Linked DNA regions of Thermogutta terrifontis. The protein of the gene in region 2 interacts with the protein of the main gene of each other region in a pairwise test. Links are inferred from orthologs where the notes say so. Each region holds a gene or a part of one and is shown on either strand. Other genes may lie near its edges.

Evidence for each region.
Region 1: the proteins of THTE_RS17225 (region 2) and ndk interact in binary tests that used the Escherichia coli proteins (3 or more experiments, as listed by UniProt). The link is inferred for Thermogutta terrifontis from one-to-one orthologs.

The regions. Positions count from the first base shown.
Region 1 is NZ_CP018477.1:621,459-637,607, reverse strand. Bases 214-2,956 are described here. They hold ndk (nucleoside-diphosphate kinase), read right to left. Parts: upstream 1,943-2,956; coding sequence 1,484-1,942; downstream 214-1,483. Other genes in these bases: THTE_RS02345 (outer membrane protein assembly factor BamB family protein), read right to left, coding at 214-1,390. Outside these bases: more of THTE_RS02345, read right to left, coding at 17-213; THTE_RS02335 (helix-turn-helix domain-containing protein), read left to right, coding at 3,396-3,749; THTE_RS02330 (hypothetical protein), read left to right, coding at 3,808-4,836; THTE_RS02325 (hypothetical protein), read right to left, coding at 6,192-8,303; THTE_RS02320 (sugar porter family MFS transporter), read left to right, coding at 9,179-10,588; THTE_RS02315 (MlaD family protein), read right to left, coding at 10,621-11,787; THTE_RS02310 (ABC transporter ATP-binding protein), read right to left, coding at 11,780-12,670; THTE_RS02305 (MlaE family ABC transporter permease), read right to left, coding at 12,720-13,598; THTE_RS02300 (DUF6807 domain-containing protein), read right to left, coding at 13,871-14,872; THTE_RS02295 (YqgE/AlgH family protein), read left to right, coding at 15,186-15,740; THTE_RS02290 (hypothetical protein), read right to left, coding at 15,811-16,110. UniProt on the Escherichia coli protein: Major role in the synthesis of nucleoside triphosphates other than ATP. The ATP gamma phosphate is transferred to the NDP beta phosphate via a ping-pong mechanism, using a phosphorylated active-site intermediate.
Region 2 is NZ_CP018477.1:4,652,127-4,668,458, reverse strand. What follows is about bases 12,728-15,653. They hold THTE_RS17225 (5-formyltetrahydrofolate cyclo-ligase), read left to right. Parts: upstream 12,728-13,853; coding sequence 13,854-14,453; downstream 14,454-15,653. Other genes in these bases: THTE_RS17220 (tetratricopeptide repeat protein), read right to left, coding at 14,596-15,653; flgL (flagellar hook-associated protein FlgL), read left to right, coding at 12,728-13,649. Also shown: THTE_RS17285 (DUF502 domain-containing protein), read left to right, coding at 96-1,073; hemC (hydroxymethylbilane synthase), read left to right, coding at 1,159-2,106; THTE_RS17270 (flagellar hook-basal body protein), read left to right, coding at 2,960-3,721; flagellar basal-body rod protein FlgG, read left to right, coding at 3,797-4,600; flagellar basal body P-ring formation chaperone FlgA, read left to right, coding at 4,626-5,687; THTE_RS17255 (flagellar basal body L-ring protein FlgH), read left to right, coding at 5,772-6,437; THTE_RS17250 (flagellar basal body P-ring protein FlgI), read left to right, coding at 6,507-7,559; THTE_RS17245 (rod-binding protein), read left to right, coding at 7,603-8,103; flagellar export chaperone FlgN, read left to right, coding at 8,321-8,809; flagellar hook-associated protein FlgK, read left to right, coding at 8,856-10,553; more of flgL, read left to right, coding at 10,638-12,727; more of THTE_RS17220, read right to left, coding at 15,654-16,332. UniProt on the Escherichia coli protein: Involved in the removal of 5-formyltetrahydrofolate.

The DNA.
Region 1 (16,149 bases), 4.0 Mb from region 2 along the record:
TTTTGATTTTTCCGCTTTATGGCCGATCACTGCCGACTTTTGCGCCAAGACAATAAAGGTATTTTCGCCCCCGAAGGAAGATTTGTCCGTCGGACACGGCGGGCGACGCGATGGTGCGATCGTTGACTCGGTTGACGGCCAGAACCTCGTATTTTTCCCCCGCTCGCACCACCGTGCACTGACCAGCCGTATCCAAAAAGTAGATCCTGCCCTCCGCGGCAATTGGGGACGCCTTGATGTCGCGGCCGATGCGCTCGCGCCACTTCAACTCCCCCGTTTTCGCATCAAGGCATTGGACGACTCCGTTATCCGCTGCAAGGTAGAGCAGTCCCTGGTAGTACACGGGACTTGGCGAATCGGGATTGTTCCCCTCATAACGCCAGAGGATGCGATCAGCGGGCAGTTCTCCAGTACCACCGATGCGGGCGGCAAAGGTCGCCCCGCGCATGCCTATTGTCGCAAAAACAATATCTCCGGAGATCGTCGGCCCGGTGATTGTCCGGTTTCCTTTCAGGCCTGGCAAATACCACAGGCGCTGACCGGTTCGCGCATCGTAGCAGTCAAGCCACTCCGCCCCCATCACAAGAATCTCCGCACGATCCCCTACCCGGCGCACAAGCGGCGTCGTGTAGGCATCGCAACTCTCCTTTTCTGCCCCGGTCATTCGCGGCGTGTACCAAACTTCCCAGCCAGATTTTAAATCGTGTGCCACAACATAACTTGGGTGCGGCTTCTCCTGCAGATCGGCAAGCGAGTCCTGCATGCAGACCGAAATGACCAAGCCATCCACAATGACCGGACTGTTCGCATGTCCCCACCAGATCGTATATCGCCCGTAATCTTTTTGCAGGTTTCTCCGCCAGAGCAATTCCCCGGCAAAGTTGAAGACGGCCAGGTCTCCGTTCCCGAAATGAGCCACCACATGCTCGCCATCCGTCACCACCGAAGGACTCGCGTTGTTATTGAGGTTATGGAACTTCTGGTAACCTCGCGGGGCATCTCTTGGCGTATCGGCGGTTCCCACCTGCCGGGTCCATACGATCCGCCCGGTTGCTTTGTCCACGCGCAGGACAAGCAGACGATCGTCAGCCTGGGTGGTGAGGAAAATCGCGTCACCCCAGATAACAGGGGTGGAATTCCCCCATTCCGGAATCTCCGTTTTCCAGATGATCCCTTCGCCCGTCTCTTCCGACCACCTCAGTGGCAGACCTGTCTCGCGACAGACACCCGTTCCTTCAGGCCCCCGCCAAGCCGGCCAGTTATCCGCCCAAAGAGGGCTGGCGAAAACCACCGGCATTAAACAGGCAAACCACGGCAACCCCCCGATTGCCGTGGGAATCGAACGCCGAAACCGGCACAACACCGGGGAAAACGAGCACCGACCTACCATGAACCCGCTCGCTGATTGAAGGACGCCCTGGGGAATTCCGGAAGCTTCAGCACATGCCCGTGGACAACGGGTTGATAGCCTTCCATGTTAACTTCACTCGTCCTTCGCCCGCAACCAGCTTTGGATCGTGGGGGTATACGGACAGAGTTCTTCTTCCCGGAAGAAGATAGCCAGCTCGCGTGCCGCGGACTCCGGTCCGTCCGAGGCGTGGACGAGATTCATCTGCCGGGAGCAGCCGAAATCACCGCGGATGGTGCCGGGCGTGGCGTTGAGGCCGTTGGTGGCACCCACCATGTCCCGCACCACACGAATCGCCTCCGGCCCTTCCACCACCATCGCCACCACAGGTCCAGACGTGATGAATTCCTCCAGCGACGGATACCAAGCCTTTTGGACATGCTCTGCGTAGTGCTTTCGCGCAAGCTCCTGGGTAACGCGGATCATCTTCATCGCGATGATGTTCAGGCCTTTGTCTTCAAACCGGCTGATGATCCGCCCCATCAGTCGGCGCTGCACACAGTCTGGCTTGAGCAACACAAGGGTGCGTTCCATTCCCGATGCCTCCGTCCTTTTCTTCCGCAGAGCAATTCTTGCCGAAAAATCTTAATTCCATTAGCCAGCGCAGAGAGAGAAAATCTTCATGCTAATGGGAAAGCCAAATCCCCTCAAGGACCAGCCGCTTTGATCCACCCGCGGTTTTTCAAAAACCACTGAGATGGCACGGATGCAATGTGTTGTAGGGCCAATTCATGAATTGCCCCTACCAACCCTTGTGACGTCCTATATGTAAGGGCGTTCGCGCGCGGAAAGGGCCTGCTCCGGAGGGACGTGCTTGTCACGTCCGCAGTTTAATGATAGACGATGCCTTGCCTTTCGGCGGGCACGACAAGCGTGCCCCTCCATTTCCGATCGACCTGCCGCACAGGTCCATTATTCGGAGGGACCTGCTTGTCAGGTCCGCTTATCAACGTTCGATCACCCATTGACTTTCAGCGGGGACTGAAGTCCCGCGATGAAAGCGGGGCTAAAGCCCCGCACTCCATGGAGTGCGGCGATTCATCGCCGCTTTTTGGTGAAGGCTTTAGCCTTCACCACCTTGCCGTCGGCCCGGATGGCACGACGATGACCGGTCGGAGTGGAGCCCGACGCCCCAAACCACACAATGGGGATCCGCATAATTGGAGGGACCCGCTTGTCGGGTCCGCTTTCCAATCACGGATAATCCATAGCCGTTCGGCGGGCACGACAAGCGTGCCCCTCCGAATCATTGTTTGGAGGAACCTGCTTGTCAGGTCCGCTTGTTTGAGACATGGGTGCTTATCACGTCCGCATTCCGCGGGTTGAACGGTAGGGGCAATTCATGAATTGCCCCTACAACACTTCCGTCCGTTGTTTGACGTTCAATCGTCAATGGCTTCTCGGCGGGGACTGAAGTCCCGCGATGAAAGCGGGGCTAAAGCCCCGCACTCCATGGAGTGCGGCGATTCATCGCCGCTTTTCGGTGAAGGCTTTAGCCTTCACAACCTTGGCGTCGATCCGGATCGAAACGGGGTAGCGGTCGGGGCGGAACCGGAGCCTCTAATCCATCCAATGGAAGGACACGTTCCAGGGCGTCCATTCATGCGTTGTCAGGTTCATCTTCCGGAGGGCCCCGCTCGTCGCGTCCGCTCGCGCACGTTCGATCATCCATTCGCTTTCACCGGGCACGACAAGCGTGCCCCTCCGGAAGAACCTCGGAGGGACCTGCTTGTCAGGTCCGCTTGTTTCAGACGTAGGTGGTTATCACGTCCGAATTCCGCGGGTTGAACGGTAGGGGTAATTCATGAATTGCCCCTAACGGGATCCGATCCATTTGGCCATGTTCCATGTGTTGTCGAGGCAATTCATCAATGGCCCCTTTAGCACGTTGTGCCTGTGACATCTCATGATTCCTGCACGGGTGGGGATGGACGGAAAGCCAGGCGGCTTGACGGCGTGGAGTGAGTAGTATATACTACACAGCATCATGAGCACATTCGGTGATTATCTTCGACAACGACGCGAAGCCCTGCGAAAAAACGATCCCGCCTACTCGATCCGGCGAGTGGCGGCACAGGTCGGCATTGAGCCGTCCTACTTGAGTAAGATCGAGCGGGGCGAACAACCGCCCCCTTCCGAGAAAACGATCGTGGCGCTGGCACGCGTCCTCGGGGAAGATTCCGATGTTTTGCTGGCGCTTGCGGGAAAGGTCTCCAGTGACTTGGCCGAGGTCATTCGCAAACGTCCGCAACTGTTTGCGGAACTGATTCGCCAACTGAAGGATTTGCCGGACCACGCTGTCTTGCGAATCGTCCGGGAGGTTCGGGATGGTCATTGGTAACGAACGTACGCTGTTACCTCGTGTCGATTCTGTATCACCCTGAGTGAGGAGAAAAGCCATGATCGAGCTGAAAGGGGACGAGCTTGTGTTTCGATTTCCAGAGGTGCATGAAAAGGCCAGGTTACGCATAAGCTTTCAGCGAACATTACGCATCCCGGACGATAACAATGATTATCCCTTGCCGCCGGGACTGGGCCGGTTCCCGCTTCGGCACGTCGATGATTTTGCGGACCGTGTGCCACGTCGCTGGCTCGAACACGGAGGGGTCATGTTTCCGATGTACCAGTCGGAAGCGATGTGGATCGATTTTGAATCGGATTGGATAAAGGGCCACTCTGCACAATATCCCTTCGCCGTGAAGGTGGCAACAGGCAAGATCAACGTGGTCACGGGGGAACCGTGGACTCGCGCTCTCCACAACGACCCGCAAGACTATATGGTCATTCCCGAGCAGCCGTGGTTGGACGGTTACTGTGTTGAGAAAGGCGTGATCCGACAGTTTGTGGCCATGCCCTTGGGCGCAGGCTATTCCGCTGAGGAACAGATCACCGGCGAAGCAGAACACGGTGGAATTCAGATCATTGCTTATCCGATGAAGCGAAAGGCGTTCGAACGTTACTTCCCAGCTTCTCGCGAAGATGATAGGTGTTCGTTCCCTACGGTTGCTTTACAAGAAGAGGTCTTGTGCGGCCCTGCCATGGGCTTGGCGCCCGGTGGCCGCATGCGTCAGATGATCTATGAAGATCCCTACGAGTTGGATGATTGGGACCAGGAACACTTTAGTCGGTGTTTTGTTCACATTGCCAACTCGCTTGTCTGGCGGTCGATAACGGGAGAGGCGCCGCCGACCGTCCCTCCGACCGCAAAGGAGTACACCGACGCCGGTCTGCCTTGGTTCGATTACTATGACGAAACCCTCAATGCGGTCGAAGGTTCTTCCACCTTGCAGGGGTTGAAAAGTGTTCTGACTCTCGGCAAGGAGAAAAAAGATGTCCCTTTGCCCGAAAACTGTCCTGTCACGCCAGAGATAGTTATCAGACTGCGACGGGGATTGACAAAGGACCAGGTGCGTGAGGGAGCCTTCTAGTCGAACCGTTGCCTCGCACTCGCTCTAATCGTATATCATAGATGACTGTCTTCTATCGGACCTACTAACGATAGAACTAAGACCCTATCCGAAAACCAAACGGCGCCGCGGAATTCAAGCCAAACTTGACGTTTTCGGATAGGCTCTAAGCAAAGGACCGTCCTGCGCTCCAGGAGTTGTCGGACCTGAACCTGGGAAAATTGACCGGCCGAACGAGACGAGCCGTTGCCGGTTGCGACGGTTCGTTGACAGTCGTGAGTTCCGTCCCAAGATTCTGGAAATTTCCCCCGGGCACGATAAGCGTGCCCCTCCGGAAGAACCTCGGAGGGACGTGCTTGTCACGTCCGTGTGTTGGGACTGGGGAGGGACCTGCTTGTCAGGTTTGAGACGTAGGTGCTTATCACGTCCGCATTCCGCGGGTTGAACGATAGGGGCAATTCATGAATTGCCCCTACCAATCCTTGTGACGTCCTATGTGTAAGGGCGTTCGCGCACGGAAAGGGCCTGCTCCGGAGGGACGTGCTTGTCACGTCCGCTTTCCTATCACGGATAATCCACAGCCGTTCTGCGGGCACGATAAACGTGCCCCTCCGGAAGAACCTCGGAGGGACGTGCTTGTCACGTCCGTGTGTTGGGACTGGGGAGGGACCTGCTTGTCAGGTCCGCTTGTTTCAGACGTAGGTGCTTATCACGTCCGCATTCCGCGGGTTGAACGGTAGGGGCAATTCATGAATTGCCCCTACAACACTTCCGTCCGTTGTTTGACGTTCAATCGTCAATGGCTTCTCGCCGGGGACTGAAGTCCCGCGCCGAGAGCGGGGCTAAAGCCCCGCACTCCATGGAGTGCGGCGATTCATCGCCGCTTTTCGGTGAAGGCTTTAGCCTTCACCACCTTGCCCTCAACCCGGATGGTACGACAATGACCGGTCGGAGTGGAGCCCGACGCTCCAAACCACACAATGGGGATCCGCATAATTGGAGGGACCTGCTTGTCGGGTCCGCTTTCCTATCACGGATAATCCACAGCCGTTCTGCGGGCACGATAAACGTGCCCCTCCGGAAGAACCTCGGAGGGACGTGCTTGTCAGGTCCGCTTTCGAAAGGGAAGTGCCTGGCAGGTCCGTCTGTCCACTATTGGATAACCCATTTCCGCCTCCCATGGGCACGACCAGAATGCACCGGTTGGGGGCCATACATCAATGACCCCCACAACGCAGCGCGCCTTGGGCATCTTACTGATCTTTACCAAGAAGGGGATGGATCAGCGATCGCGATTCGCACGCCCTGGGCGCGGGCAGCATGCAGCCTCAAAGCGACGCGCAACTTGCGAAGCAGCAGGAAGTTCCGCGTCGTGTTCAGCGCGACTGCTCCAACGTGAGAAACAGCACGCTGTGCGCAGGCAGTGTGCCCCGCACCTGCGTAGCGCCGCTGTCGATTTCGACGTTCCAATTCTTCGAGACATCGCGCACAAAGTTGTCTGGCGATGTGAGAAGCGGCGAGCGATCCAAATCGTCATCGGAGAGTAGCTTGGCGAAAGCCAGTCGGCCCTGAAAGTTTTTGATCAAAAGACGGCACGGGACCTCTTGCGTCCAGGATCCATTGGCGAGCACGCAGAACACCTGGCGCTTCTGGGCATCGGTGGTCAGCAGAAGGGGCGTCATGGGGCCTTCGATCTGTTGATCGCCGACCAGGCCACGCATTGTGACAAACGGGGCTGTTCCCTGAAACTCCACCACAGAGTCCCCCACATGGCGAATGAAGTGGTAATACAGCCAGTACAGCATGGTGCGGGCGGAGGGCTGATCCGTCACGAGAATATCGAACCCCAGCCCCCGTGAATGGCCCAGCATTTGCCAACCAGAAGCACCCGCCAGCGGTTGCTCGCGGACGTAGTAGATCATGCGTATCGCCCGATGGAGTACTCCGATGATATTTCCATTGCGATTGGCATAGTCAGGGCGTTCTCCATTTGGACCAGAAGAGTGCATCCCCCATTCGGTGTCCAGTTGATAGACCCGGCGATTGGGGTTGTACGCATTGAGGAGGGCCTGTGTCTGCTGGATGCGATACAGAACTCGATAATTCTGCCCGAGAACAAGCTCCTCGAACGAGCTTTTGTAGGCGTTCTCAAAACCATAATAGTGCGCGACCGCGAAGTCATAAGAGCCTGCCGCATTTTTCAGGATGTAATTTCCCCAGCGTGGCCGGCCGATGTGAATAGCCACTCCCACCTGGGCCGTGGGATCGACCTTGCGAATGGCAGCCGATACGGCTTTGACGTGCGCGATATAGTCATCGGAAGTGGGAAAGGCCCCACCCATGCCAACGCTGTTGCTGAAGGTTTGAGAATAAGGTTCGTTGGACACCTCCCAGTAGCGAAAACCGTATCCCTTCGACCGGGCATAACGAACGGCTTGAGCCCAGGTCTCCGGCGGAAGTTTGCGATTGGCACTTTGCTCCTCCAGCTCGACAACCATCATCTCGTAAGGCAGGTTGATCCGCCGGCAGAGCAGGGCGAGCCGATCGATCGCCATTTCAATCGACCAGGGCGGCTGATCTTTTTGGGGTGGCTCATGTCCTACCCCATACACCCGACTCAACGGCAGTCTTAATTCGCGGATTGCCATTTCCAATTCGCCCGGCAGGTTGTACTCGCCTTTGGCATCGAAAGGAAAACCGGTGAAACCGACCAATCTGTGAAACGACAGGCCGCAGGCCGTTTTCAGGGCTGGTCGTCCGCTCTGCCGGAGATCGGCAGCGACATCCAACGAAGCGCCGGGTGTCAGACGGTGGGGAAGAGGTGTGATTGACAAAGTGGCGGGGTTGATCAGTCGCGCTCCTGCCGGCATTCGCCGCGGAATGACCACCACATCATCCACCCACATCGTACACTCCACGCGTGGATCGCCCGCGGCCTGAAATCCCAATATCAGATAGCGGGAGGACTCGGCAAAGAAATCCACACTCTCGCGAATCTCGAAGCGATATTGCCGCCACTGGGTGTCCAGAGAAATGGCGGCATTCAAGGGCGATTCCGCGTCAATGAAAGGCCGGATCGACTGGTACCCGATGACCATAAAACGCCCCTGGCAGGGCCTGTCCGCCCGGGCAAAGAAGCTGATCTCGTAGGCCATGCCCGGCTCCGGCCGAATCGCCGACTCGGGATCGGTCACGATGTAGCCCGCTGTATCCTTGGGATGAAAAATCCGCAGACTGGCTTTGCCACTTCGGCGGATCTGTGTATCCCGCTGGTAATATTCAGGATTTTTATATTGCTGAGCACCCCACATGACCCAGCCGAACGGCGGTTTGCGGTCTTCATCACGTTCCAGATCCCCGTTGACAATCAGATTCCGCGACGCTGTCACCGCAGGTGACTCGCTGGCGACCAACCGCCCAGCACCGCTGGGAACCTTCAGGACAAGCGTCACAACGAGCAGAATTGACAAAAAAGATTTTAAAAGCATTCCAAATTTTCCGGTCATCGCCATTTAGCTCCGAATTTCAGGAAACGACCAGGGCTCGGTCTTTTTTTAAAGTCCCTTTTTCCGTTCGGAGGGAGCGACGCGCTCCGGTTTTGACCGACTCCAGAGTTTTTTTATTTTATAACCGTCGAGGAAGCATCACTTCGGCCGGTTTCATATTATCTCGGGCTTGAATTTGAATTCAAGCAGTTTGGCGCGTTAAGCCCTCTCCACTTTTGCAAAACCCACGCCATGTTCCGAGCGCGATGTGTTGCAGGGGTAATTCATGAATGGCCCCTACAAGGTCGGAAGGACCTGCCTGTCAGCTCCATCCTCGGAGGGACCTGCTCGTCAGGTCCGTTTTTTTCGACCGTTGATAATCCATTTCGTTCTGCGGGCACGACAAGCGTGCCCCTCCGACCTTTCGGAGGGACCTGCTCGTCAGGTCCGTCTGTCCAACATTGGATAACGCTTTTCCCCTTCTCACGGGCACGATAAGGGTTCACCGGTCGGGAAATTCATCAATCGCCGTCGGAACACGTGGGCCGATGGCTAATCGATCGCATATCGGTAGGGGCAATTCATGGATTGCCCCTACGTTTAAGCCTCAACTGTGCTAAACAGACACAACCCGGACGGTGAAACGGTCAGGATGTGGACCTGCCAGGCAGGTCCTGCCAAGCTGAACCTCTCGCCCGCCCAAAAGCTTTTTGAAGCCTGCACCTTTTCAGCGATAGAGTCAAACCGGGCACGGGATTGACGCTTTCCCAATTGACTTGCACTACGCAGGGGAACAAGTACCATAATGCCGTTTAATGTCGTGATTTGGAGTTGCTCGATCCACGGGCGGGAACGCCCTCTGCCAAAAGGTCCTCGCCATGATCGCCCATCTTCAGCATGCTCCCGGCACAGAGCCTCCACCCTATCGCGGAAGCACAGGCTACGTGCTCCTGCTTACCGTCGTTGCTGCCCTGGGGGGATTGCTGTTTGGATACGACACGGCCGTGATAGCGGGCGCTATCGATTACCTGACAGAGCACTTTCAGCTTTCGCCAGAGCTGAAAGGTTGGGCAACCTCGAACATTCTGCTTGGATGTGCCCTTGGCGCGGCGGTGGCCGGGCCGCTCGCGGACTATCTCGGCAGGCGATGGGTGCTCGTACTCTCTGCCATATTCTTCGCCATTTCGGCTATTGGCACAGCCATCCCCACCACGCTGACACAATTCGTTCTTGCGCGGATGCTGGGCGGCCTGGCGGTTGGAGCAGCTGCCATCGTTTCACCCCTTTACATCGCCGAGATTTCTCCTGCCCCTATCCGTGGAAGGCTGGTGGCCCTCCAGCAGATTGCCATCATCTCGGGGATGGTGGTGGTCGCCATTGTGAACTGGGTCATCGCGCTCCAGGGGGATCATGCCTGGAATGTGACGACCGGGTGGCGCTGGATGTTCGGCTCGGAAACGCTGCCCGCCGTCCTGTTCCTCGCCTGTCTGACCCTCGTTCCGGAAAGTCCTCGCTGGCTGATCAAGATGGGCAGAACGGCGGATGCGCTCGCCGTACTCACCCGGCTGGCCGGGCCGGAGCGAGCAAACTGGGAAGCGGCAGATATTCAGCGCACTGTGGCGGAAGAAACTGGCCGATTAAGTGAACTGCTTCGTCCCGGTTACCGGCGGATTCTCGTGATCGGCGTCATTCTTGCGATCCTTCAGCAAATCACCGGGATCAACGCCATCGTCTATTATACGCCCAGCATCTTTCGCAGTTCCGGCAGTACCGACATCTGGGCCCTGTTCTGGACGATCATCACGCAGGCCGTCAATCTAACCTTCACTCTGGTTGCCATTGCCGTAGTGGATCGATTGGGGCGAAAACCCCTCCTGCTTCTTACGTCCACGGCGATGGGAGTTTCGCTTGTGCTCCTGGGCTGGGCATTTCATCAGCAATTGCCCAATACCTGGGTTGTGGTGTTCATCCAGCTTTACATGGCGTCCTTTGCGGTGGGCATGGGACCGGTGGTGTGGGTTGTGCTGGCGGAAATGTTTCCCACCCGAACACGCGGTCTGGCCATGGGGATTGCCACGGTGGCCCTGTGGCTGGCGGACTTTCTGATCACGCAGACCGCTCCCATGATGTACGCGGCGTGGGGACCCGCCTCGGCGTTCTGGACGTATGCCGTGATGTGCGCGGTGTGCCTGGTGTTTGTCCTGCTGTTCGTGCCAGAAACAAAAGGCAAAACACTGGAAGAGATCGAGCGGAGCTTTTTAAAACTGGGAACGACGGCATCCAGGTAACGCCGAATCACCCTTTCACAACACCGGCATTCTCAACGGAAGGTTCCGGGAAGGATGGAGAATCGGCGCGGCGGCTCAGCCTGCGGCACCGGAACGGTCTCCTCGCCGAAAGAGGGAATATTGGGCAGACCCTTGGTACCCGCCTGGCGTTCCAGGGCACCCCTGACGCCCAGCAACTCGGGATGGCGGGCAATTTTGTCGCTGAACACGCGAAGATCGCTGATTACCGGTCGGAGATCCTGCGTCAACTGCTGAACGTTGGTCATGGTGCGATCGAGTTTCTGGTAGAGCGTGGGATCCCGCACGAGACGGCCGAGCGTGGAATCCTCGCGGTTCAGGTTTTCACCGAACTCGGCGAGCTGGGCGGTCACGCGCTCCAAGTTCTGCAAACTGGTATCCAGGCGACGGACCATGGCAGCCCCGTTTTCCGCCAGCGGGCTCGTCACCCCACGAAGGTTGTCCAAATTTTCCCTCGCCACGCGAATCGTCTGGTTGGCTTCGTCGAGGGTGTGACGAAGATCGTCCACCACCTGGGGAACGCGGCTCAGCGTATCCTTCAGCCGCTGTTTCAGCTCCGGGTCTCCCACGATGTCATTGGCGTTACTCACCGTCTGCTGGGCAAGCGTCACCGTCTTGTTAGCGTTGGCGAGCAGGTCCTTCAATTGCTGTTCGTTATCCGTGAGAATGCGATTGACGGAGCGCACCGTATCCCCCAAGTCGGCCGCCGTCTGGTTCACTGAATTGATCGCCGTTACCAGCCGTTCCTGCAGGTTGGTGAGAATCACGATGGGATCTGGAGGGACGATTCCCTGCATGACATCGCCTTCCTTGAGAGGTTCGGTCGAAGCGTTGGGGTCCGGGGAGAGCGAGATCTCCAGGGTGGAATCCCCCAGCAATGCCCGATTCAATCGACACACTTCGTTGCGGCGAAGCACGTATTTGCGTTCGACGCGGGCGGTGACGAGCACATTCCCCTCGGGGGTCAATTGCACATCGGTCACGTGACCGATGACAATCCCGCTTTTCCGCAAGGGGGAGCGCTCGGCCACACCGGGGGCCTCGGGAAAGCGGATGTAGATGGTGTATTCCGCAGGAAAAGGCCATCGCCATTCTCCAAACGTCACCAGCAAAATGGCGGCAATGAGAATGGACGCCAGCACCATCACCCCGATTCGGAACTGCATGAGCCGTTCATCCATGGGCCGACTCCTCCGCAGAGTGCGGGTGATTATTTTCTTCGCGAGCCATTTCCATCAGACGTTCCCCCGCCTCGCCACGGACAAATTGAATGACCCGGCGATCGTCGGCTTTTTCGATCTCTGCAGCTGGGCCATCATAGAGGATCTGGCTCTCCCCGGGTTTAAGTCGCGCGAGCGGGTAGAGCATGACGATGCGATCGCACACTTTGGTGGCTGTGCGCATGTCATGCGTGACGATGACACTCGTCACAGGATGTTGGCGCCGGGTGCGGAGGATGAGTTCGTTGATCACATCGCTCATGATGGGATCCAGTCCCGTCGTAGGTTCGTCATAAAGCATCAGTTCCGGCTCCAGAGCAAGGGCCCGGGCAAGACCCACCCGCTTCCGCATCCCACCTGAGATCTCTCCCGGCTTTTTGCGAAGGACACTCATGGGCAGCCCAACTTCCGCCACCCTCGCCCGAACAATGGCCTGAATTTCGTCCTCACTCAATTGTCGGTGCTGACGCAGGGGAAAAGCGATGTTTTCGCCGATCGTCATGCTGTCAAAAAGGGCTGCATTCTGGAAGACGAATCCCATTCGGGTGCGCAGTTGTGCCAGCTCCGCGGCGTTGAGGCGAAATAAATCCTGACCGTCGAAGAAGACCTTGCCACGAGTGGGTCGCTGGAGGGCCACGAGTGTTTTCAGGAACACCGTCTTTCCGCAGCCACTTTCCCCCAGGATCGCCACGGTCTCGCCCCGCCGTATCTGGAGGGAAATGTCCCGCAGCACCGTCTGACGGCCGAAGGTCACCGTCAGGTGGTCCACTTCCACCAGGACATGGCCGTCAGTCGGAGCGGCGGTGGCTGTCGGGCTGACGTGGGGTTCTGTGGCATAGGTCATGACGGCTGACGAACGTCGCACCTCCGAAGTGTCACTGGGTAATCTCGCATTAAATCAACCGCGGGCCCTGCGGAAACAGCACATTGTAGAGCGCATCGAAACCGATTCCCAAAAGCAGATCCAGAAGCAGGATCGTCACGAACGAATGGACAAACGCGTAGGTGGCAGCGCGGCCGACGCCTTCCGCGCCCGGATCACAATGAAAACCATGGTGGCAACCGATCACGGCGATGGCGCCTCCGAAAAACAGCGTTTTGGCCGTTCCCGAGAACAGATCAAACCACCCCACATAATTTGCGGAGTTCTGAAGGTAATAGTAGGCGTCGATGTGCAGCAGGTAAACGCTGTAATAGTATCCCCCGACCACGCCCATGAAGTCGGCCACCAGCGTGAGCGCGGGAATGAGCACCAGGCAGGCAAGAAACCGGGGAACGACAAGGTAATGGATGGGGTCCGCCCCCATGACAGCCAGGGCGTCGATCTGTTCCGTGACCCGCATTGTGCCCAACTCGGCCGCCATCGCACTGCCCACCCGACCGGCGAGCATGGTGGCGGCCAGGACCGGCCCAAGCTCGCGGACGAGTGACATATTGATGACCGCCCCCAGCCGGGTTTCCAGGTTGAGCATTTTGAACTGGGCGTAGCTCTGCACGGCGAGGACCATCCCCACAAATGTCCCAGTGAGGGCCACCACCGGGAGGCTGAGCACCCCGATCTGATAAAAATTCCAGATAATCGTCTCCCGTCGAGGGCGCCGGATGACAAGCCAGCGGAGCGTTCTCGCGAAGAACAGCGAAATGCTCCCCAGCCCGACGATCCAGTCCATCGTTCGGGCACCGACGTCCGCCACCCATTGGGCAAAGTTGTTGAGCATTCCCCCGGGTACACCGGGGAGTCCGTTGGGCGAGCGTAGTGAAGCTGTACTCACCGCATGCCTCCGAGAGAGCCTGGACGATCTGCGTGGGGTCAGACCTGTCCCACAAGTGCGCAATGCCCCTGCTCTCTCTTCGACTTTATCGAATGTACGGCTTGAGACAAACGTAGGGGCAAGACGGTTGGTTCAAAAAAAAACGACACGCTAACGTCCCGACAGAACTGCCAAATCAACCTGCGGACTACATATTGCCCGGAGTTTTTATCACCCCCTAGCCCCCTGCTCACTGCCGGGTAACATTGCCCGATCCTGCGAAAAGGGACCCTTCAGGGCAGCGGAAGCGGTGGCTCGGCCGCATATTCTTCATAAAGCTGAGGGATTTTTGCCTCTGCTGTGCGTCCCTTGTGGAGAATGACGCGGTACCGGAGCTCGATGCTTTGGCCCTTCCCCAGAGTGTAAGCGCCGCTGACATCGGAGCGCCCGACAAAATCATGCCAGCCGAACGGGTTGGCCGCAAACAGGCCGTAGGTTCGCACGTGCCAGTAGGTAGGAAACCGGAAACTGCTGGGGTGATTGAGGACGGCAATTCCCACGATCTCGCTGTCCACCGGGCCCGAGTAGTCAACCCACTTCGCCTTTTTACCCCAGGCATCTTTATCTTCTTGACCTTCGCTATTCACGATCTTTCCGCCTTTTTTCGCATCCACGGTCATGGAGTCAGCCACGCGAAGCCCAAATGTCCCCTCCTTGGTGTCGCCGAAGGTCACATTGTCGGCGACGGCCGTCAGACGGATGGCAAAATCGATGACGCGGTTTTCCCCGAGTGGGTAAAAGACCAGCTTCCGAACGTCGTTGAGCAGCACCGTTCCATCAGGTGCGACCCAGTCATTGCGGGTAACGACCACCGCTTTGGCGCCCCCTTCCAGGGTAACAAATTCGCGGTGAACGGTTTTACCTCGACCGGGTGCTTCCTCCCAGAAACTGATGCCATTGACATCACCGTGGGTAAACCACAGAGAGCGCTGGTGCGGATGGTCGTGCTTCTCCCCCTCGCCGGGGCCCATGGGCCATTCGCGAGTGAAAGGCTTGCCCGTCGGGCCGATGATCGGCCAAACGTAGGGCTTGAATTCCCCATCGGCCACATAGGCTGCCCAGAGTTCTCCGTTCCCCAGTATTTCCACCCCGTGATCGGTCTTCTGGATGGAAAAAGTGGCGGCCGGGGAGGGCTCTTTGCCAGCCCCACCTGTGGGGAACGCGATTGCAGCCGCGACCGGTATCGCCCAAAAGAAGCTGGACCGCCAGCATCGGGGAAAACTCCTCTCAGTCATGGAAGTCTCTCCTTGATCCGCTAAAATAAGCGCCAACTTTACCCCGTGACTGACAGAGATTGTAATCCCAAGCCGCCGGAATTGCTATCGAGCGGATCGAGGATGCGGAAGCGGGATCGCCCCGGGCTGCCGGCCGTTGGTCCGAGTCCAAAACACACGGCAAAGGTTCTTGCGAGAAAATAGGATTCGTTCGCGTAAATTGCAATCCCTCCACGTAAGATGAATATAGGGAGGGACTTGGTTGGGAAAGTGTGAAAGGGGCGACTTCCCTCTGTGGCATCGAGATTCATCGACTACTGGGAGGGTGCAACCGATGGAGTCACTGCAAGGACACCTGCTCGCTGCTTCGCCATATCTCGTGGATCCCAATTTCGTGGGAACGGTGGTGCTCATTATCCAGCACAATGAGAACGGCGCGTTCGGCGTCATTCTCAATCGGCTCCACCCCAAGCGGATCAAGGAACTCTGGGCCGAGGTCTCGAATACACCCTGCGTCAATGACCGATTTCTGAATATCGGTGGACCCGTCAGCGGCCCGCTGATGGCGCTCCATGACGTACCGGAACTGGCCGAACTGGAGGTCATCCCCGGCGTTTACTTCTCGCTTCAGCGTCACAACCTGGAGCGCCTGATGACAGAGGAAGGACACGAAGCCCGGGTGTTCCTCGGACATTCGGGTTGGGCGGGAGGTCAGTTGGAAGGTGAGCTGGCCCAGGGTTCCTGGCTGGTGGCCAAGGCCACAAAGGACCTGGTGTTTCCCGAAAACGAGCGTGAGCTGTGGAAACGAGTCGTCTTTTCGATTGGCCGCACGATCCTTGTTAACGCCCTGAACCTGAGGCATCAACCGGCTCATCCGTGGCTGAATTAAGCCCTTTCGGGCCCGCCAGGTCCCTTTCCCATCGTTCGGCTTTCATCGAGTGGCGATTCTCCTGTCAATTTCAGCGAGGATTTTCACGAGTGGCCAGCCAGATGGCCAGTCCTGCGTACAAAAGTGCCAGTGCCAGGGGATGTCCCGCGGCGAGAAGCCAGATTCCGCCCCCCACTACGAGAGCCAACCCCAGGCCGTTCTGAAAAGCCGGAGTGAGAATCTCCCGGCGTCGGGCGCAAAAGCGTGAACACTGCGCACGCAGTTGATCCCGAAGCTGCAGGCGAAGGCGGACAATCTCCCGGTGCAGTCGCCTTGGGGGCGACTTACGGCGGGTGTTGTCCTCGTCTCGCTGCGGTTGTGGTGAAGCCATCCGGGGGACCCTGAACGACCCAGCCCCCGGTTTGAGGGA
Region 2 (16,332 bases):
CGCCGACCCGTATCCGGGTACTCCGCTTCCGTTGTAAGATTTTGATTGAAGTCCACCGTTTGCCAACTTTTGAAAATCCCGCGAGGAATGACGCTATGAGTCATGATGACACCAACCCCTTGCCCGATATTGAGGCTCGACAGCCCAGGCCAGAACTGAATGTGGAGCAATTTCTGCCGAAAAAGCGGCCGCCGGGACCGCTTGATCCATTTTGGAAAGCCGTGTGGCGCGGCGCCGCAACAGTTTTGCCTCCTCTTCTAACGGTGGTCATCATCATTTGGGTGGCGGCTACCATTGATGCTTACATCTTCTCTCCTCTCAAAAAAGGCATTCAGAATGCGATTTTTGTTGCGACGGCGGATATTCGCTCGGCGCAGAGCCTTCCTCCCTCGCTGAGGAACGATGCCCGGGAAGTTGTCGTGAACGGGAAAACATTCGTACGGATGAGGGGCGGAAAGTACATTCCCAAGGAAGTAATTGAGTACTTGAGGGAACAGGTGGGCGAGGAGGAAATCCCCCCTCAGGCGGTGGACGCTTACCAGCTTTACATCGAGCTACGGTACCTCAAACCGCATCTTGTGCTGCCGTTCCTCATCGCGCTCCTCATTCTGGTGCTCTATCTTTTGGGAAAATTTGTCACCGCCCGAATGGGGCGACTGGTTTGGTCCCAGTTCGAGGCTCTGTTTGTCAGCCTGCCATTTGTGAGGAGCGTGTATGGCGCTGTCAAACAGGTCAGTGACTTTCTGCTGGCCCAGCGGTCGATGGAGTTCAGTCGCGTGGTGGCCGTGGAATGGCCCCGTCGGGGAATTTGGTCGATCGGGCTGGTCACGAGCGAAAGTTTCGATCAACTTCGAAAAAAGACTGGCCGAGTGATCCTGACCGTCTTTATCCCCACCTCTCCGGCGCCGATGACCGGGTTTACCGTGAATGTTCCCGAAGAGGACACGGTGGACCTGGGGATTTCGATCGACCAGGCCATTCAGTTTATTGTCAGTTGTGGCGTCGTTGTTCCGCCACCCTCGTCGTCTCAGTCGGTTGATCTTGCGGCCGCGAGCGCGGCGCACAATGAATGACCATGAAACTGATTGAGATTTCCCGGTTTGCGTAGGACTGAGCCCCCCTCGTGCATCGTTTTGCAACGAAAGCACTCCCACGACGATGACCACCAGACGCCTGCGGATTGGCACGCGCGGCAGTCAACTAGCCCGATGGCAAGCTGAATGGGTTCGAGAGCAGCTCCAGCGGCTTGGAATTGAGGCTGAACTGGTTCTCATCACCACCAGTGGGGATCGCCAGCAGCAATGGTCGGTAGAAGCCCTGGGGACCACCGGGGTGTTCACCAAGGAAATCCAGCAGGCCCTGTTGGCGGGCGAAATCGATTTAGCCGTCCATAGCCTGAAAGATTTGCCCACCCGACCCGTGCCCGGCCTGACAATCGCTGCCATTCCATCCCGCGGACCGGTGGCAGACACGCTCATCACCCGGGATGGCCGCAGCCTCATGGAACTGCCCCCGAGTGCGACTGTCGGTACGGGAAGCAGACGGCGAGCAGCGCAGCTTCTCTTTCATCGTCCGGACCTCCAGATTGTGCCGCTTCGCGGAAACCTGGATACCCGTCTTCGCAGGCTCCGGGAAGGGGACTTTGACGGTATCGTGGTGGCAGCGGCAGGACTTGCTCGGCTGGGCCGTCTGAGCGAGGCCACTCAAAACCTTACCCCTGATTATCTTTTGCCGGCGCCGGGACAGGGCGCCCTCGCGATCGAGGCTGCGGAATCGACTCCCGATGTTCTGGAGATCCTGGCCCGACTCAATGATTCCCGTACCGCGGCCGAAGTGACTGCCGAGAGAACGGTCCTGGCCACTTTGGCTGCCGGATGTCTCGCTCCGGTCGCAGCATGGGCCCGTGTTGTGCAAGGTCGGCTCCTCCTCACGGCACGGGTACTTTCCCCGGATGGAGCCGAAAAGTTGGAGGTCACCTGTTCAGGTGAAATATCCGAACCAAAAAGACTCGGTGAAAAGGTTGGGGCTTTGCTGAAGGCCCAGGGGGCCGACCGCCTCGTGAGCATGGCTCGAGCCCATCCGGAAAAACCCGCCGCAGAAGATTGAGTGACCCAGACGGCCTGGTGCCGCTTGAATCTTCTTTCAAGGCCACCGGACGTCGTGCGAAGGCGTGGGCCGCCGCGGAACGCGTCCCTCCAACAAGCCATTTGCCTTGCAACCTCTTTTGGCGACGGAGCATTCGGAGGGATGTGCTTGTCACGTCCGTTTCCCCGGAGGGACCTGCTTGTCAGGTCTATATTCCGCTGATTAAACGGTAGGGGCAATTCATGAATGGCCCCTACGACGTCGGAGGGACCCGCTTGTCGGGTCCACTTTTTAACGTTCGATCCCCCATTGCCTTTCACCGGGTACGACGAGCGTGCCCCTCCGAAAAAATTCCGGAGGGACCTTTCCTGGAGTGACCTGCTTGTCACGTCCGTTTCTCTGGAGGGACCTGCTTGTCAGGTCCGATGAACACCGATTGATCATCCATGATTGATCATCCATTCTCTTTCACCGGGCACGACGAGCGTGCTCCTCCGACTTAAAAACCGCTCGCGATCTCTTACCCGAATCTCACCGCAAACCAGGATGTCGGGGCGAAACAGCTTTCGGGGCTCCACCTTTCCCAATTTCACCTCGGGTCGCGGTCGCGGACCCCTGCGAATCCTGCCGACGGACCGGCAAATTCTGCGCATGCATCAAAGTTTCCTTCGGTTCTGCGGATTGGCGTTTAGTGGTGGGAATGTTTCCTAAGTTGTAATCTCATGGAAGGTTGTGGCAGCAATTTGTGCTCGTTGTCACCTCTTTTGATGCTGGGCACAGCGTTTGCACTGATCCGTCCGCCCACGGAACCACGGCAGGGGTAACCGCAGAAGCAGAAACTGCGACTGTGCCCGAAAGGACTCAGGCGACTCCGATGATTTACGGTATCTATCTCTCCGCTGAAGGTGCCCACGCCCAGGATTATCGGCTCAACGTCATTGCCAACAATCTCGCGAACGTGGACACCATCGGATTCAAACGCCAACTGGCCATCTGCCAGGCCCGGTATTCCGAACCGGCTGCCCGCGGCCTGTCGGGTGTCGGAGCCGCCGATATGGAGAATCTCAGCGGGGGAGTTCTCCCCGCGGTGTCCAAAACCGATTTGACCCCCGGCCCCATCAAGCAGACCGGAAGTCCCACCGACTTTGCCATCCGCGGGGACGGCTTCTTCGCCGTCCAAAAGGACAACGAGGTACTTTTGACGAGGGCAGGCAACTTTTCTCTGAACAGCCGTGGGCAACTCGTAACGCAGTTTGGCGTCCAGCAGTATCCGGTGCTCAATGATAACCTCCAACCGATCACGCTCGATCCCCAGTTGCCCTGGGAGGTTACCCGGGAGGGGACGATCCGTCAGGCTGGGGTCGTGCAAAACCTCGCGGTGATGAAGCCCGCTTCCGCGGACGACCTTGTGCCGGTGGGTGAAAACCTCTACCGCACGACTCAGCCACCCCAACCTGTTCCCCTGGCCGAACGCCAGGTCGCCCAGGGATTTCTGGAAATGTCGGCCGTCCAGCCGACACTCGCAATGGTGGAACTTTTGGAAGCCTCTCGGCTTTTGGAGGCCAATCTCAACATGGTTCAAACTCAGGATCAAATGCTCGGAGCCCTGTTCAATCGGGTGCTTCGATCGGCCTGAGAGCCCACTCACAGGCATTGAAAAACGAATAGGACAACCATCCGCGGCTAAATGACGGCATAAGCGAGGGTCACCATGAGTGTTCAAACCCTGTATTCCGCTGCGACGGGCATGCTGGCGATGGAGAAAAAGCTCGATGTCATCGCCAACAATCTCGCCAACGTGGAGACCACTGCTTTCAAACGCGACCGCGCCAATTTTGAAGACCTCTTTTATCGCCACGAAGTCTTTCCCGGCACAGAGGATAGCTCCGGCCAGTACACCCCGATCGGAATCTCGATTGGCCTTGGATCCCGGCTTTCCGGCGTGCAAACCGAGTTTCGCCAGGGAGCGTTCCAGCAAACTTCAAATCCGCTGGACGTCGCCATTGAAGGAGCGGGGTTCTTCCAGGTGCTCGATCCTTCGGGACAGATTTACTATACCCGAGCCGGAAACTTTTCCATCAATGCCAATGGTAACCTCGTGCTGGGATCTGCCCACACCGGACGGCTCCTGGAGCCGCCCATCGTCATTCCCAACGATGCCACCGCGATCACCATCACGCCGGAGGGGCGGGTGTTTGTTCAGCAACCGAACAACCCGCAATTGACACCTGTGGGTGAGATCCAGCTCGTCAATTTCATCAATCCCGAAGGGCTCCTTAAATTGGGGGAAAATCTCTATGCCGAGACCGATGCCTCCGGCCCGCCGCAGGCCGGCACTCCCGGACAGGAAGGCCTCGGCATCCTGCGTCAGAACGCCCTGGAGGCCTCCAACGTCGAGCCGGTTCGTGAGCTCATCGACCTGATCACCACGCAACGGGCCTTCGAAATGAATTCCCAGGCTGTTCAGGTTGGTGACCAGATGATGCAGTTGGTCTCCAATCTCCGCCGCTACTGAAGGATGAAAACGGGACATGCATTCCATGCGCCGCCATAATCGTTTCCACAACCTGATTTGTTTGCCCCTTTGTGTTCTGTTCTTGGGCGTGGTGGGGGCGCCCGCTCTCGCTGCCACGTTCGTGTTTCAGCCTCAGTACACCTCTCATGGCGGCCCTGTGCTGCTGGGCCAGATTGCGGAGATCACCGACTGTGACGAAACAACCAGAAACGCGCTGGCATGCCTCGAACTGTTTCCGGCTCCTCCCCTGGGGGAAGTAAAATTCGTGTCTCAGCAGGATGTCCGCGAAATTCTCGCACTGCGGGGCATCGATACGACGGTTCATCTTTGGCAGGGTGCTCCCCAGGTGCGCATTGTCACCAGCCCTCAGGCCACACTCAGGGTACTTAGCTCATCTGGTCCAGCGACGCCAGTTTCGCCCGCCCTCCAGGCACGCGCAGAGTCCCGGCTCAAAAAGGCCATCCAGGAATACATGAAGTCACAGTATCCCCAGCTCCCGCCGTGCGAGCCGTCCTTCTCACTCACCGCGGAAGACGCGCGCTGGCTGGCGGCAGCCGACGCCATCGTGGTGATTGAGCGCGACCGGGCCCTGGCACCCGATCGCCGCGTATTTGCCGGGGTTGTCAGGGCACCGGGCGGGGTGCGGACAATTCAGATCGAAACGCAACTGCAACCGCGTCTGTTGGTGGTTGTGGCAGCCCGGCCGCTCGCCAGGGATACCGTTCTCACCCGCGACGACGTCCGACTTTCCGACGACGTGGAGCCCGCCCCCGGATACGCCACGCGTTTGGAAGATGTCCTCGGCCGACAACTCACCACCGGTGTGGCGCCGGGCAGGCCCATCGCCCTTTCCAATCTTCGTGAACCCGTCCTCATCAGACGCGGGGAGGTCGTGCAGATTTCCGTTCGTGCCCCCGGGGTGATGATACGCACGCTGGGCCGTGCAAAAGACGACGGCGTTCTCGGCCATCTCGTGCCTGTGGAAACTCTGGACAATCGGGGAAAAACCATTCTCGGAAAAGTCGTGGATCACCAGCTTGTTGAGGTCTACGCCGCTTCCACACAGGCAGCTAACGCGAGCCAGTAAACACGCAACCGTTTCATCCGAGCAGAGTACTCACAAGCGATGCGATATTTATATCGTGCTGTAATTATTCCGACTGAGTTTACTATGCGAATTCATTTATTAACCCTTATAATCATCCTTGAATGGGTGCTCAATGGCAGTCCGATGGCCATCGCCCAAACCAGCAGTCTGCTGGGAACTTCCCAGGGGCCGCCGCCCACGCTGGACCGCCTTTCCTGGACCTATCAAACGCCCCCGGAACAGAGAACCCTGAAGCTGCGGGATGTGATCACCGTGGTCGTGGATGAAAAGACACAGGTCATCGCGGAAGGCCAGATGGACCGCCGAAAAAACGCCAATGGCAAATTCGTCCTCTCCGACTGGATCCTTCTGAAGGGCTGGTCACTCATTCCCGATCCGCAAAGTAAAGGGGATCCGACTATCGGCGGTTCTATGGAAAACAAATATCGGGCCGAGTCGGAACTGCAAAGTCGCGAGGCTTTAAAACTTCGCGTCGCCTGCGAAATCGTGGATATTCGTCCCAACGGCAACCTCGTCATTGAAGGCCGACGCACCATCCAGGTGAATAACGATATTTGGGAAATTTATCTCACGGGCACGGTTTGGCCGAAGTCCATCCTACCGGATAACACGGTGCTCAGCGAAAACATTGCCGATCTGAGGATTGTCAAGCGGGAGGCCGGGCACGTCCGCGATGGATACCGTCGCGGCTGGCTCCTGAAATGGCTCGATACGCATCAACCGTTTTGAAGCGCTGTGAACCAATTGGCATCAGCACGGGGAGTAGCAGCGGCTGTGTGAATGCGAGGACCTTCGGATATGATGAACCTGCCGCGGTTTGCCTTTCTCGTATGCTTCAGCCTGATACTGGCAAGCGGTGCGCCCGCGAGTCTGGCCGCCGTGCCGTTAAAAACAATCTGTCGGGTAAAAGGTCAGGAAGATAACAGTTTGCACGGGCTGGGACTGGTGGTGGGACTGCGGGGAACCGGCGACGGCGGGAGTTTCCTGCCCACGATTCGAAGCATGAGCGTGGCGCTCGAGATGATGGGAACACCCCTCGGCAAAAACGGCCCGGCCGAGCTGAAGGATGCCAAAAACGTGGCCCTTGTTCTGGTGACGGCCACTGTCCCTCCCGCTGGTGCCCGCCAGGGAGACCGGATTGATTGCCAGGTTCATTCTGTGGGAGCGTGCAAAAGCCTCGCCGGCGGGACGCTCTTTCTCACCCCGCTTGTCGGTCCTGATCCGCGTGACCGTCGAGTCTATGCGCTGGCGGAAGGCCCCATCACGATCGACAATCCCGAAACGCCCACCGTAGGCCGCATCAGCGGTGGGTGTCGCCTGGAATCGGATTTCTTCAATCCTTTTGTAAAAGATGGACGCATCACCCTTGTCATTGAACCGCCCTACGCTGACTTTCAGGTCGCTCAGGATATTGTGGAACTGATCAACTCTCACATGACGGTCCAGAGTGGCGGCGTGCCTCTTGCTCGGGCCATCAACCAGGTGACGATCGAGGTACTCGTCCCCCGCCAGTACGCGGATGATCCTGTTCTCTTCGTTTCCCAGATTATGGAACTGCCGCTGATGGAAGTCCCGCTGGGGCCGCGAGTTGTTATCAATGAACGGGCGGGAAGTATCGTTATGAGCGGGGATGTGGAGGTCGGGCCGGTGGTCATCACCCATAAAAACATGGTTATTCAGGCAGGTGGAGCTCAATTTGTCGGCCTTGATTCGAGCCAGACTCAAACGACCAAACTCAAGACTCTGATTGACGCGCTCAATGCCCTCAATACGCCCACCCAGGATGTCATCCAGATCATCAAATCGCTTGAGAAAAACGGCAAATTACGCGGCCGACTGATTATTGAATAAAACATGTAAATTAACTGAGCACGAAATCAATGAAAGAAGTATCATGTTGAATACAGTTTCGACACGTCCGGCACTCTTATCCACTCCGTGGACTCCGGCCAGCGTCGCGGCTCAGGAGGCCCTCCGTTCCCAGGGAGAGACGTTTGCTGCGATTTTGGAGCGGGCGGCCAATCAGTCGGACAGCCAGTTCTCTCCGCACAGACTCTCTAACGAATTCAGCGAGGTCAATACTGAGTTGGCAAATCGGCCAATGGACCTGACTGGCGATGTGGAAGGCACCATCTCGCACATACCGGACGGTGATGAAGCCAAACTGAAGGAGGTTTTTGAGCAATTTGTGGGACAAACGTTCTTCGGACTGCTTCTTAAAGAAATGCGAAAATCCGTGCCTAAAACGAAATACTTCCATGGAGGATTGGCGGAGGATATTTTCGAACAGCATCTGGACATGGCCGTGGCGGAAAAACTGGCCCAGGCAACCGGTGACAGATTTGCCGGACCGATGTACGAGCTGTTCCAGCTCCAGCGAAAATCGTTGCGGTGACATAGTCAGTTAAGAGGAAGATTGATAGCCAAGCGGCACTAAAGGAGGAGACGGGGACATCGCATCTGGCAGGCGGGCCCACTGGCGGCCGCGCTTCTTCACGGGCCGATCCCGTGTCGGCTGATGGCCGTTGTGTCGGCGCCTTGGACATTCGCCGCAGCAGCAGGGTTTTCCATCACGAATGCCATGTGGATTGGACTGGAGTAAGGATACTCACATGGGCACAGTTTGGGAGCGTGAACTGGCTGACTTTCTCAACGAGTTGATCACGATTCAGGAACAGGTGCTGACGTATCTTCGGGAAAAGCGAACTTGCCTTGCCAACGCTGATGCGGAAGGCCTGGCCGCACTCGTTCCCCGGTGCGAATATATTCAGTCGCGCCTTCAACAGTGTTTGGATCGCCGGGGAGAACTCCTGAATAAAGCCCGCCAGGAAGGCTTTTCCGCTGACAATGTACGGACGCTGGCGGAATCGGCGGGAGTGAGCAGAGCCGTCTCGAACCGGCTTGCCGAAGCTGCCCATAATATGCGTCTTCTGCAAATTCACAATCTTACAAATTGGATGCTCAATCAAAGGGCTCTCATGCATCTTTCGCAATTGATAGAGATTATCGCGACCGGTGGCCAGCGTGCGCCGACATATGAAAAAAGGGGAACACCTGTCTGTGAGACTCCGCAGGGGAGCTTGCTCGATCAATCAGTTTGAGAATCTTAGTCAGGCTGCAAAGGCGATGTAAGACAGGAAAGACGCAATGTCCCTTTTTAGTGCCATTCGGATGGCCAGCAATACCCTTCGGGCGGACCAGATCGCCCTGCAGGTGGCCGGCCAAAACATCGCCAACGCCGAAACTCCCGGTTACATTCGGGAGGAGGTTATCCTCAAGCCAGCGCCCATCCAGAAGCTGGGGGGGCTCCCCATGGGCCTCGGGGTTGAGGTGGCAGCCGTCATTCAGAAAATCGATCACTTTCTCGAAGAGCGACTGCGGGCGTCTGTGAGTGATCGGGCAGGAGCGGAAGTCCGCGAACAAACGTTCCACCAACTGGAGGGGCTCATCGGGGAGCTGAATGAAACCGACCTCAGCAGCGATCTCACACGTTTTTTCGCCAGTATCTCAGAGATCCTCAATCAGCCAGAGAGCACCTCTGCCAGGAATCTAGCTGTCCTCCAGGGACAGACCCTGACACAGAATATTCGGCGTCTTTATGAACGTGTTAATCAGGTACGCTCCGACCTCAATTCCAGAGTCGACGATATTGCCGATCGCATCAACAAACTTATTGAGGATATTCGGCGACTGAATATTCGCATTGCCGAGACCGAGGGTGGGGACGTTTCCCAGAGCGACGCGGTGGGTCTTCGGGACCAGCGGCTGCAGGACCTGGAAGAGCTGGCCAGCCTCATTGATATTCGCGTTGAGGAACAACCGAGTGGGGGCGTCGCTGTTTATTCCGGCGGTTTCTTTCTGGTCTATGAAGGCACAGCCCGACAGGTCTCAGTAGCTCGGCGGAGCGATCGCGGCCTTGCCATTTCCGAGATTCGCCTGGACGAAACGAACTCGCCTCTGGAAGTGAATTCCGGAGAGTTGCATGGACTTCTGGTTGCGCGCGACAGCATCCTCGGCGGTTTTCTCGACCAGCTCAACGAGTTCAGCGCCGCGCTCATCTCGGGCTTCAATCAGCTGTTTTCCAGTGGGCAGGGGCTCACCGGGTTTTCCACGGTCACCTCCACGAACGCTGTGGTGGCCAGCGATATCCCGCTGGACAGTGCCGGCTTGCCATTTCCCCCTCGCAACGGTTCGTTCCAGATACAGTTGTATAATACACAAACAGGAACAATAAGGACGTACACTATTCGGGTTGATTTATTGGGACATACTCCAAAGACGACACTTCAGGATATTGCCGACCAGATTAATGCCATAGACGGTCTCTCGGCATCGATCGATGCAGGCGGCAGGCTGACGATCCGGTCCACCTCCAGCGATCAGGTCTTCGCATTTGCCAACGACACGAGTGGTCTGCTCGCGGGGCTGGGCATCAACACGTTTTTCACCGGTAGCAACGCCGGGAATATCGGCATCAACCCTGTGGTGGCGAGTGATCCGAGCAAGTTCGCCGCAAGTCGAGGGGGCATTGGTGCGGACACTCAACTCGCAGAAGAACTTGCGGGATTCGGTGACAAACCTCTGGACGATTATGGCGGATTGAGCCTTCACGAACTTTATGATCGAATGGTTGCCGAAGTAACGCAGGGCTCAGCGATCGCCAAAGCAGAGGCCGATTCGGCGAGAACCTTCGAAAATACGCTGCGAGGTCAGAAACTGGCCGTTAGCGGCGTCAACCTCGACGAGGAAGTCGTCAAATTGATTGCTTACCAGCGACAGTTTCAGGTCTCAGCCCGTTTTATTAAAACACTCAACGATTTGATTGAAATTCTGGTGAGTATTTAAATCTGATTAATGGCGTACTGAGTCATATTCACGTACGGGATAGTACCGGAAACACTTTCGAATAGCCATCAGGGCACCACATTTATGAGCGGCGTTAGTGGTGTTCCCACCACCCGAATCACCGATTTATTCGTCCGCCAGCGTCTCCTGCAGCAGATGCAGGCGGATCAGAAGGATATTTTTGAACTTCAGACCCAACTGAGCACAGGCCATCGGTTCAGTGTTCCCAGTGCTGATCCGATTGCCTCTTTGCGGGTCATCGAACTGCAAAGACTTCTGGAGCAGAAAAGTCAGGTCAAGTCCAATCTCGCCACCACGCAGTCGTACCTGGCTGCTTCGGATACGGCTCTCAGCCGGGTTTCAGAAATTGTGGCCGAGGCACGAGCCAATGCCTTGGGCGTGCTCGGCACGACGGCCACCGACGCCCAGCGGGCAGCTGCGGCTCAGCAAATTCAGCAGGCCATTCAGCAGCTTTTGGATGCAGCCAACCAAAAATTCCGCGGACGCTATCTTTTTGCGGGCACAGCCACCGATACAAGACCATTTACACGGGTTGGAAATAACCTTATTCTCTACCAGGGGAATGAGGGTGTCCTAAAATCCTATGTTGATACGGATCTTTTATTCGACAACAATGTTCCTGGCAGTGCGATATTCGGCGCGGTCTCTCAGGTTGTGCAGGGCAGCGCCGATCTCCGTCCGCGGTTGCGGTTCGATACACCGCTTGGCGACCTGCATAACGGGGCGGGTATCGCACTGGGAAGCATCGCCATCTCTGATGGAACCACAACAGCGATCGTCGATCTGAGCAGCGCGCACACAATTGGGGATGTCGCGCTGCTTATTAAACATAATGCGGCGAATATTCCCCTGAATGTAGAGGTGACGGCCACGGGTTTAAAAATCCAGCTTGCCTCCAGCACGGGCGACCTGACCATCCGTGATGTGGGCAGCGGGACCACGGCCAAGCAACTGGGAATCTTTCGCGAGATCGGCGTCGGAACATCGCCAATTGTGGGTAGCGATCTTCAGCCGCGTCTGAGGAACACGACGCGGCTGAGCGATCTACTGGGCACACCGGCGCGGGCCGTTTTGCGTTTTCAGGGAAGTGACAACGACCTCATTCTGGAGGCGGACCGCAACGGCGACGCCTTAAACGGCGTGAAAATACGCCTTGTCGATGATCCCCTGGTCACCGTGGGAAACGAATTGATCGAATATGACGCCGTCAATAAAGAACTCACGATTCGCATCGACGAAACGCACACCAAAGCGGAGGATGTTGTCGCGGCGATCAATGACGCTTATTCAGCCGGTGTGATTCCTTTCTATGCGTTGCTGGATATCACGGATCGGGGCGAATTTCCGGGCCAGGGGTTGGTTTTCCCCACGCCACCGGGCGAATGGGCTGCCGTTACAGAAGGGGGCAGCGGCGAGGATTTTGACCGGAATTCGGGCCTGCAAATTACCAATGGCGGGCGAACCTTTGTTGTTGACTTTTCAGACGCCTACACAATTGAAGATGTAATAAATAAACTGAATAATCCCGAGTATGGATTGATAGCTGAAATTAATAACTCGGGACGGGGGATCAATATCCGATCCCGGGTCAGCGGTGCCGATTTCGCGATTGGAGAGAATGGCGGGAAAACAGCCACCCAACTGGGCGTGCGCACGTTAACCGGGTCCACCCGATTGAGCGAGCTGAACTTTGGACGCGGAGTACACGATTATCAGGAGGTAGGGCAAACTGCGCAGGTTATCTTTAATCCCATTGGCGCGAATAACGCTTTGATATTGCAGGCCAGGGTCCCGGGAGCGGAATGGAATGGATACAAACTGCGTTTCTTCGACACAGGTGGGCCGCCCGGTTCAGAAACGATCAGTTTTGACCCGGTTCAAAAAGAGATCGCGATCGGGATAGTTCCCGGGAGTACAACCGCCCAAAAGATTGTCGAGCTGTTCGCCGCAACGCCTGGCGCGCGGGATTATTTCGATCTCCGGCTTGCCGACGAGAACGGCGCGAATAACGGTTCCGGGCTGTTGAGTATTGGGGAGGTACAGACGAGCGGCGGGAGCGCCGGGGGTGTCGATTTTGTCATCACGCGGGCTGACGGCGTCAAGCTGGAAATTGATATCGCCGGCGCGCAGACGCTCCAGGATATCATCGATCGAATTAATAACCATCCGAGTAATCCACCGCGGGCACCGGGCGAGCCACCCTTGCTGACTGCCCGTCTGGCCAAATATGGCAATGGCATCGAATTGGTGGATGAAAGTGTCGGTCCCGGCGTTCTTACCGTGGAACGGACAAAGTTGAGCACAGCCGCCATCGATTTGGGGCTGATTCCGCCCGGAGCCGAAAGGAGTACGGCCACGAACGCGGGAAGTCGTGGTCAGGTCGTGGTCAATTCGCCGGGAACCAACAACGATTTGATCATTCGTACGCGCGGCTCAACTTCCGAAGCCAACGGGTATCGCGTGATCGTTGAGGACTCTGGCGGCACGCCGGCAAGTTTCAGTTTTGATCCCACTTCAAAGACACTGCGATTTAAGATCCAGCCGGGTGTCACCACGGCCAGCGAACTCATCCAGCTCTTTCAGGCCGATCCGGTCGCACCCCAGATGTTTGAAATGGTCCTCGATGGCCAGGATGGAAATGACGGAAGCGGCACCGTGGCCCTGACCGATCCTCAGAATCCTCCGACTGTCGACGGGGGTGAGGGAGCACGGTTGACCGGGCGGGACGTTCATCCACTTGAAACGGAGGGCATTTTCACCGCCCTCGTGCGGCTTCACAGGGCTCTCATTGAGAACGATGTGAGCGAAGCCCAGCGGGCTGTGGATTTACTCGATCAGTCTGTTCTTAATCTGAATTTTGCCCGGGCGGAACTGGGCGCCAAGCAGCAGGGCCTGGATATTCTTGCCCAGAGGTTGGAAGACGAAAACCTCCAGCTTCAAACAGCTCTTTCCTCGGATTACGATGCCGATCTGGCAGAGGTGATTTCCTCGCTGGTGGCCAAGCAATCGGCGTATCAGGCCGCGCTTCAGGCTACCGCACGAATTTTCCGCATGACCTTGCTGGACTATATTTAATAATTAGTCTGGCACCTCTGGCGATAGACGTTTCGTGCATGGTCCGGTGAAACCAGGCCGTTGCCCGATCCGGCGAAAGGGAGAGGCCCCAGGGTGGTACGGACTTGAGGGGCTATTCGCTCACCGTATCGTGCGGTAGAAATTTCGCTATCAAGACCCCTGCCATAGTAAGCACAACAGCAGCGAAATAAAAGCGACTGAAAAATGGAACCACTCCAAGAAATTCTGGCGAGGAAACAGGAGCTTCGCCGACGACTGCGAGCCGTGCAATCCAGCGTCCCCCAAGAATGGATTGAGGCGGCTTCTCGGCTTGTGGTGAGCCAGTTGAAATCCTTTCCGCCGTTTCGGGCCGCGAACACGGTCATGTGCTTTGTCAGCCTTCCGCGGGAGGTGTGCACCCATGAGTTGCTCCAGGAAATGCGGCGCGAGGCCAAGAACGTTGTGATCCCGTGGTGCGAGAGCACGGAACTCCGATTGTTTCGATTCCGCAACTTCGACGAACTCGTCCCCGGCACGCTTGGTATTTTGGAGCCTGCCGAGTGGTTTCGCACGGCCGTCGATCGCGTGGCAACACCGGAGGAACTGGACGTTGTGCTTGTACCGGGACTCGGTTTCGATCGTCGGGGCGGACGGCTGGGACGGGGAAAAGGGTATTACGACCGCTTTCTCAAACAACTTTCACCGCGTGTTCCCAAGGTCGGGCTGGCTTTTGAATGGCAACTCGTGGAAGAAATTCCCATGCTTCCGCATGATATTCGCATGGACTGGATTGTTACGGAGAAGAATATTTACTCGTGTCACTGACCCCGATTTAACTGTAATTACGACTAAAGTATTTTCCAATTCTTTTTAATCATGTGTTTTCGTTGCAGAGTTTTTGCCGGTCTTGGAAGAGCGGCTCATGACGACGGGGCAGTCTGACTGGGACCAACTTCCAGCGGGCCATTTATTGCAGGTGGGAGCAGCGATCGACAATCTGGCGATAGAAGACGTCCGCTTCCGGGGACGGATACCGTTGACGCAGTTCCTCAGCGATCGACCGAGCGGCGGCACAGCGTTTCAGTTCCACCAGGCACAGGGCATAAGCCTGAAGCAGATCCGGCGTGGGTGTTCCCAGGCGATAAGCGCGTGCGAGATACTCTTCTGCCTGCTCTAGTTTTCCAATTTTTTGCAATGCCAAGCCGGCGTTGTATAAAACCCGAGGTTCAGTCGGCAAAAGTCGTGCGGCTTCGAGCAATTCCGCGGTGGCGTCCAGCATTCGGCCTGGTTGTTCGGCTAGCAGGAGCCCCAACGAATAGTGAATATCGCCCCGATCGGGAAACTTTTCAAGAATAATCCGGAATTCTTTCTCGGCGTCCTCCAACCGTCCCATTTGATAGTAAAGGCGGGCAAGATTGTCGCGGGCGGGCACAAAATCAGGGGCAATGCGGAGGGCTTCGCGATAGTGGTGCTCAGCTTTTTCGAACTCTCCAAGGCGTGCGTAAAACATGGCCAGATTATTCCGCGCTGGGAGAAAATCGGGATCGATTCGCAGAGCCGTCAGATATTCGCGCTCCTGTTCCTGGGGATTGCCGAAGGCTTCCGCGAGGAGGGCAAGGTTCATATGGGCGCCGGGTTGGTCGCCGACAATCTGTTGACTCATGCGATATTCCTGGACCGCCCGATCGAATGCGGTAGCCACCGCAGCAGAAAAGATGTCTCTGGAGAGGTTGATTGCCCAGGGCACCGATTCCACCCTCACTGAGCGGAGCGGATCTCGGAGGAGGTGCTGGACGCGGGGAAAATCTTCCCGGGTGATGGTCAGTTGCTGGAGTGCCCGGGCGGCCGCCAGTCGAACGAGTGGATCTGCGTCGCTTGCCGCGCTCATGATGGCGCCGCGGACGATATCCTGACTGTAATTTCCCAGGAGCAGAACGGCGCTGGCTCGCACCATTCCCGAGAGGTCCTGGCGGCGCGTTATGGCAAGCAGATCCATAATCGCGCTGGGATCACGTTTCCGACCCCGGTCGAACGCATAGGCAAAATGCCCAGGGTCTTTCCGCGGGCCGTACCATTTTTCGATCCATTCTGCCGCCCATTGGGGCGTTTCCCCCTTTTCCGGATCCTGATGGCAGATGTTGCAAGCGTTGGGGATTCCCAGCGTGACGGTGAGGTCGGGTCGGGGAACCCGCAGGCTGTGGTCCCGGCGGGCATCCACGACCATGTATGTCGTTTCCGGCATATGGCAGTCCACGCACCGACTTCCCGGCTTTGTGATGTCGGGATGGTGGTGATGCTGGGGCGTGTCGTACTTGCTGGGCAGATGGCACTGACCGCACAGCCGATTGTCCACGTAGGGCTGGCGGATTTCGCCAGGGGGCACCTTTTCGGCGAATTTGATGCGGCCGGTGTGGGCATCATGACAATCCGTACATCTCACGCCCTTTCTGTACATGAGGCTTTGGGTGAACGACCCGTACTCGTAATCTTCATCGAGGATTTGGCCATCCGCGTAGTACAGATTTCCATCCAGGAATTCGGGCACGTAATAATCCAGAAAGGGCTTTCCCGGCTGGAAATTGGCGGCCACCGGTCGTCTTCGCGCATGGCACGGTGCACAACTATCCACCAGGGTCGTATTGTCGCATCCTTTGGGGGACAGATCGGCCAGGCCGGTGCCGCGTTTGCGATCCCAGAACAGACT